Regions from separate parts of the Luteococcus sp. genome, predicted to be linked through region 1. Evidence: riboswitches for the same ligand, from Rfam matches in the RefSeq annotation. Region 1 holds a riboswitch; each other region holds the start of a gene.
The links. A riboswitch is a leader RNA that binds a small molecule or an ion and turns the genes downstream of it on or off. The one in region 1 is predicted to bind cobalamin.
Positions count from the first base shown of each region.

Region 1 (2,191 bases):
GTGCGGATGCTGGCAATGGAACCGACGGCGGGGCCGGCTGCGGCCTCCAGCGGGCCACGGACCAGCTGCTTGACGCGGGACGAGGTGGTCATCGGGAGCTCTCCTTGCGGTGGGCGGACTGTGGGCGAAGGTCGTCGGGGATCGGCGCCAGGCGCTCGCGCCAGCCACCGTCACGCACGTATTCCTGGTAGCGCAGGCCGGCAGCGGCCAGCACCATGCCGGCGCCACGGGCCGCGGCGCGGCTGCCGCGGGCCTGGTGGGTGAGGTCGTGGCGGGCGCGTCCCAGCAGCGACCGTCCGCCCCCGGCGACCATTCGGCCCAGGCCACCGGCCAGCAGCTTCGGACGGGCCAACCGGTCCCCGGCCAGCATCAGCGTCAGTACGCCGTGGGTGTTGCCGTGGCTCAGCGAGCGCAGCAGCACCCACTGGCGGGTCATCCGGTCGGTGGTCACCAGGTCCACCACGACCGCCTCGGGGCAGGCGACGATGCGCCCACCGGCGGCGACGATCTGGCGGGTGAGCAGCGTGTCCTCGCCACCACCCATCCCCAGGCCGGTGGAGAAGCGCCGCGCGCCCAGCTGGTGCAGGTCGAGCAGCAGGTTGCCGCAGGCCGCGGCCGGCAGCTCCCGCCCCGACTCCCAGCGGCGGCGGGTGAAGAAACCCCCGGCGTGGATCCACGGGTCCACCTCACCGGGGTAGCGGGTGTCGACGAAACCGGCGACGGCGGCCGGCCGGCTGGCCAGCCAGCAGTCAAGCATCAGCTGCAGCCATCCCGGCCCGGGACGGCCGTCGTCGTCGAGGAAGAGCAGCACGTCGCTGCCCCCCTCGACCCCGTCCTGGCGGCCGGCCGAGGACTGGGCCTCGTCGAGCGCACGATTGCGCGCCGCCGCGATCCCGGGGGTCGGCTCCACCACGAACCGCACCCGGTCCAGTCCCATCGCCTCCACGGCATCACGTCCACTGCCGGCCGGGTCGTTGTCCACCACCAGCACCTCGCCGCTCCACGGTGCCTGTAGCGCGGAAAGCTGCTGGTGCAGCATTTCGACGGTCTGGACGATCTGTTCGGGCCGGTGGAAGGTGAGCACGCCGATGGTGGCGTGCAGGCTCTGCTGGGTCTCGTGCATCGTCCAAGAATATGGCTTCGTCCCACCCGTCCAGTAGCGTGGCCGGGTCGTCGACAGGGGAATCCGGTGCAAGTCCGGAGCTGACCCGCAACCGTCACGGAGCTGCGCTCCCGAGCCGGAATGCCTGCCCTCGACCGGACTCACCAGAACCGTCGAGGCTGCGGAAGGAGACCCGATGCCGGCGCGCGCCGTCACCCCGCACGATGTCCTGTCACGGGGGCAGGGTGCCGTGCTCGACGCACCCCCGGTGCGGAAGCTCGGCCGGCTCGTGCACCCGATGGCCTGGTGGGCCTGGGCGATCGGCGCGGCCGTGGCGGTGAGCCTGGTGACCAATCCGCTGCTGGTGCTGCTGGTGGTCACGACGGTGTGGATCGTGGTGCTGGAGCGCCGCACCGCCGCCCCCTGGGCCCGCTCGGCCGGCGTCTACCTGTGGCTGGCGCTGGTGGTGATCGGCCTGCGGATGTTCTTCCAAGTGGTGATGGGCGTCAACCGCAGCGGCCAGGTGCTGTTCACCCTGCCCAACCTGCAGCTGCCCGGCTGGGCCGCCGGGATCCGCCTGGGCGGTGAGGTCACCCTCGACGCCCTGCTGTTCACCCTCTACGACTCGCTGCGGCTGGCCGGCATCCTGCTGTGCGTCGGCGCCGCCAACTCGCTGGCCAATCCGCGGCGTGCCCTGCGCGCCGTGCCACCCGCCTTGTACCAGCTCAGCGTCGCGCTGGTGGTGGCCCTCAGCGTCGCACCCCAGCTGGTGGAGAGCATCCAGCGGGTGCGACGGGCCCGTCGCCTGCGCGGGGGTCGGTCCACTGGCTGGCGGGCGGTGCGCGAGGTGGTCGCGCCAGTGCTGGAGGACGCCATCGACCGTTCCCTGCAGCTGGCCGCGGGCATGGAGTCGCGCGGCTACGGACGCACCCACAGCGGCCAGCCCGTGGGCCGCGGCACCACCGTCGCCCTGCTCGGCTCGCTGGTGCTGGTCACCCTCGGCACCTTCCTGCTGCTCGGCGTGCCCAACTCCTCGCCGTGGTCATGGCTGGCGCTGGGCTGCGGGGGAGTGCTGGCCTGGCTGGGGAT
Region 1 is NZ_JBHWOO010000065.1:8,858-11,048, reverse strand. It holds gene ACHFFZ_RS03755 (polysaccharide deacetylase family protein) at 1-92, opposite strand, end outside; gene ACHFFZ_RS03750 (glycosyltransferase family 2 protein) at 89-1,123, opposite strand; cobalamin riboswitch at 1,119-1,270, shown strand; gene ACHFFZ_RS03745 (CbiQ family ECF transporter T component) at 1,299-2,191, shown strand, end outside.

Region 2 (2,191 bases), on a different contig from region 1:
ACTCCTCCGCCAGCACGATCTGCGTGTTGCGGGCGATGCGGCGGCTGAAGTCACCGGGAAGGCCCCAGGCGGTGTCGAAGGGCAGCACCGTGATCGCCTCGGCGCCACCGATGGCGGCACCGAAGGTGCTGATCGTGCCGCGCAGCATGTTGACATAGGGGTCGTCGCGGGTGATCTCGCGCCACGAGGTGACCGCGTGCTGGCGGGCGCCGCGCTTGGACTCCGTCACGCCGAAGGCCTCGCCGATGCGCGACCAGCAGGTGCGCAGCGCACGCAGGCGGGCGATGGTGGCGAACTGGTCGGTCGTGGCCGAGACGCGGAAGTTGATCGTCTCGAAGGCCTCGTCGACGCCCACACCCTGGCTGGCCAGGGCCCGGACGTACTCGACGCCGGTGGCCAGTGCGTAGGCCAGCTCGTGGACGTCACCGGCGCCGGCGTTGTGCCAGATGGTGGCGTCGACCACGATCGCGCGGCTCTTGGGCATGCCCTCAAGGCGCTTGACCCAGTCGGCGAGCTTCGACAGGTCCGGGGTGCCACCGTTGAGGGCGGCCAGGCCGATCGGGTCGAGGCCCAGGTTCAGGCTGAGGTGGTTCTTGGGCTTGTCGCTGCCCTCGTAGACGCCCAGCAGGGCCTCGGCGGCGGCCTCTTGGTCGGTGCGGCTGGAGACCTCGACCTTGACCAGCTCGAGCATCACGTCGGCCAGGTCGTCGGTGAGGTCCTTGGCGGCGATGGCGTCGGGGTCCAGGCGCAGCCACAGGCTGGTGACACCGCGCTCCAGGTCGGCCAGCACGGCCTTGCGGGTGTATTCCGCATTGCCGTCCTCGTGGAGGGCGCGCACGTCCCAGGCATCCATCTCGCCATTGCGGACCGTCGTGCCGCGCGTGAAGGGGGCGACACCGGGGGCGCCGAGTTTCTCGGGTGCGTCGGCCAGGGTGTAGATCGGCTCGATCTCGATGCCGTCCACCAGGCTGGTGCGCAGGCGCGAGATCGACTGCTCGCCACTGAGTTGCTTGTCTTCGGGTCGCCCGCGGTTGAGGACCTTGGCGACAGCTGCCTGCCACTGGTCCATGTCCGGCTTCGCGAAGTCGCCGGCGAGCTTCAGCTCGCCTGCGCCGACGCGGGCGTCCGGCTCGATCGTTGTCATGGGACTCCTGCTCCGATGAGGGTGTCGTCGCCCGTGTGGACGACCTGACGTTGTGCTCCTCGGCCTGTGACGCCCCGCACCTGGCTGGCGCGGTGCCTGCTGGCAGGTCTTCGGACTCATGGGCGCCTCACTCCCGGGGGAGTGCCTTCCTCGGCCACCGCTTCCCAGGCCAGGCCCAGTGCTTGACGTCCGGTCCACGATCACTCGCGGGCCCGACGGGTGGCGTCGTTCCCATTCACCGCTGCGGGACAGTTCCGGTCTTGCACCGGATTCCCTCTTGCGACGACCTGCCGGAGCAGGCCGAACCAGCAATGCCAAGACTACCCGGGGCAAGGTCCGCGTGGGCAGGAGGGGCCATGATTTCCCAATGTGGCCAAACCACAGGTGAATTGCTTGTGAAATAGATCACAAGTCGGTGACCAGCCCAGATGTCGATCGGCCCCGGATCCCGCGTGGGGAACCGGGGCCGATCCTCGCGCCAGGGCAGTGGCTCAGGCGACGTAGGGCGTCAGGGCGGCCGCCAGCCGGGGCAGGGCCTCCTCGACACAGCCCTTGGCCTTGCCGCGGATCGGCTTGTAGACCTTGGCCAGCGCGGCATTGTCGGGCGAGGCCGCCTTGGCGTCGGCGAGGGCCAGCAGCGCGTCGGCCACCTCGGAGGAGCGGCTCGACAGGTAGCTGCCGAAGTCCTGCCCGCCCTTGGCATCCCAGTAGGGGGCCAGGGCGGCGGCGATCTCGGGCAGCATCGCGTCGGTGGCCTTGGGGACGATGCCCTCCTTCATCTTCTTCGCGCTGGCGAAGGCGGTCTTGAGGGCCATCCCGCCCAGACCGCTCTTCGACTCGACCTCCTGGTCGATCACGGTGGACAGCGACTGCACCACCTGGGGGCGCTTGGCGGGGTCCAGCAGGGAATCGGTGAAGCTCATGGCAAGCCTTTCGCTCGGTCTGTGGCCGGGCTGGAGCCCTGGGGCCACGGGCGGACAGGTGCATTCTTGCAGCTGGAGCCGTGACGAGGCGCCCCGCGACCCCCCGCCTGATCGCCCGGATCAG
Region 2 is NZ_JBHWOO010000290.1:3,361-5,551, forward strand. It holds gene mutA (methylmalonyl-CoA mutase small subunit) at 1-1,144, opposite strand, end outside; cobalamin riboswitch at 1,228-1,469, opposite strand; gene ACHFFZ_RS16310 (DUF6918 family protein) at 1,636-2,067, opposite strand; gene ACHFFZ_RS16315 (HesA/MoeB/ThiF family protein) at 2,188-2,191, opposite strand, start outside.
Region 2: it holds a riboswitch for cobalamin, as region 1 does, so the genes downstream of both, mutA (methylmalonyl-CoA mutase small subunit) here and ACHFFZ_RS03745 (CbiQ family ECF transporter T component) in region 1, are expected to answer to the same signal.

Region 3 (2,191 bases), on a different contig from region 1:
CATCGGGGTGACGCCGTCGTCGCTGGCCTCCCAGTCAGCGCGGCTGCTGGTCAGGCACAGCCCCTGGAAGACGGGGATGTCGAGGGCCGCCATCCGGGCGACGTCCCAGGCCTCGTCGTCCCCGCCGGCCTGGGCAGTGGCCGGGGTGGAGCCTCCGGCGGCCAGCACCGTCACGATGAGCGCATCCAGGGTGCCGAGGAAGCCGTAGAGCTCGTCGGGGGCCTGGCGCAGCGAGCCGGCGAAGACCGGGACCGCGGTGGCATGCCCGGTGGCGTCGATGGCGGAGCACAGCTCGCGGGCAAAGTCGGTGTTGCCGCTGGTCTCGTGGGCGCGGTAGTAGAGGACGCCGACGCGGGGGAGGGCGGGCTGCCCGGGCTGCTCGGTGGGCGACTCCCACCAGGACGGCTCGCCCCAGCTCGGGATCGGCTGCGGGGGCTCGAATCCCTCGCCGGTGAGCAGCACCGTGTCGGACAGGAAGGCGTGCAGCTGGGCCAGGTTCTCCGGGCCGCCCTCGGCCAGGTAGCGGTGGGCCTCGGCGGCGACGCCGATCGGGACGCTGGAGAGCTCCATCAGCTGGGCGCTGGGCTCCTGTTCGCCGCCGAGCACCACCATCGGCCGGGTGCCGGCGATGCGGCGGAATCCGTCGCACAGGTCCTGCGGGCCGCCGAGGATGCGGGCCACCACCAGGTCGCAGGCCTCGATCTGCTCGGCCATCTGCTGGTGGGCGGGGCGGGCGGGATTGGCCAGGAAGTAGTCGGCGCCGCTGGCGCGGGCCGAGAGCAGGTCGGTGTCGGACGTGGACAGCAGGGCGATGCGCATCGGCGCGTCTCCTCCCCCGGAGTTCTCGCTCCGGAACGTGGGCATGGACTCACCCGACGTCCAGTGTCTGGCTGTCACAGTGGCGGAACCGCCCCGGGCTTGCACCGGGTTCCTGGGCCGTGGGCTGCGGCAAGCCTAGCGGGAACGGGCTCCCTGGCCATTGCCGCGCGGAAACAGACGAATTGTGGCGCATCATGTGCTTTTGAACCTTCCAAAGGGCCTATTGCGTCTGTTTTCGCGGCGGGGTGGGTACTGTCCGGCGCCCTACTCCTGTCATGAGGCGACACCTGATCCCGGACGTGGTCATCACACTGCTGTTGGTCTTCGGCCTGGGCGCTATCCTGTCGCTCGACACCTGGGATGCCTTGTGGGTTTCGAATGTGTCGTCGACCTGGTTGCTGATTCCGCTGTGGTTCGGCTGGCGAACGGGACGCCTGGGCAAGGGCGCGGCATGGGGGCTCATGATCACCCAGGCCGCTCTCGTGGCCTACTACATCCCAGCTTCGGCGGGTGTGTCTTCATGGTAGCCAGGCATCATGCTCGAGTACGTGGGCCGCTACGGCTTCAAGTACTTCGTGCTCGGACTCATCAGCGGTCCGGTCATGGGCGCGCTGGGAGGATGGTGGCGGCAGCACCCCAATGCGTTGGTCCCCCTTCTCGTCGCTGTGCTCGCTTTCGGAGAGAGGTGGGCATGGCAGTGGCACTTGGGCTTTGATCCGGGCTCGGTCATCTTCACCGGGGAGGCGGTTCCAGGGGTGGCAGGGGCAATCGCGATGCTCGTGTGGGTGCGCCGCGCGCCCGGGACTTCGCCGACAGCCAGCAGCTGACGGCGCATCCGAGCGGCTTGTCGGCACCATCCGGAGACAGTCCGAGGGTCGGTGGCCGGTGCGGGGGAAAGCCTGCCCGGGCATTGCCGCGCGGAAACAGACGAAATGTGGAGGGCCAACTGGTTTTGAACCTTCCAGAGGGCCCATTGCGTCTGTTTTGGCGGGCTACGACGGCGGTCTCACCACTCGATGCCCGCCTGGCCCTTCGCCCCGGTGTCGAAGGGGTGCTTCACCTTGGTCATCTCGGTCACCAGGTCGGCGGCGTCAAGCACCTGCTGTGGCATCCGTCGTCCGGTCATCACGACGTGCTGGGTGCCGGGGCGGTTGGCGAGGGTCTCGAGCACCTCGTCGACGTCCAGCCAGCCATTGGCCAGCACATAGCTGAACTCGTCGAGCACATAGAGATCATGGGTCTGGTTGGCGAGCTGCTCACTGATCCGCGCCCAGCCCTCCTTGCTCATGGCGACGTGGTCCACCTCCTTCGTCGAGCGCAGCCAGGTCCAGCCGGCGCCCATGGCGTGCCACTCGACCGGCCCGCCCTGCCC
Region 3 is NZ_JBHWOO010000102.1:14,632-16,822, forward strand. It holds gene cobN (cobaltochelatase subunit CobN) at 1-864, opposite strand, end outside; cobalamin riboswitch at 860-983, opposite strand; gene ACHFFZ_RS06315 (hypothetical protein) at 1,095-1,346, shown strand; gene ACHFFZ_RS06320 (hypothetical protein) at 1,356-1,646, shown strand; gene cobO (cob(I)yrinic acid a,c-diamide adenosyltransferase) at 1,826-2,191, opposite strand, start outside.
Region 3: it holds a riboswitch for cobalamin, as region 1 does, so the genes downstream of both, cobN (cobaltochelatase subunit CobN) here and ACHFFZ_RS03745 (CbiQ family ECF transporter T component) in region 1, are expected to answer to the same signal.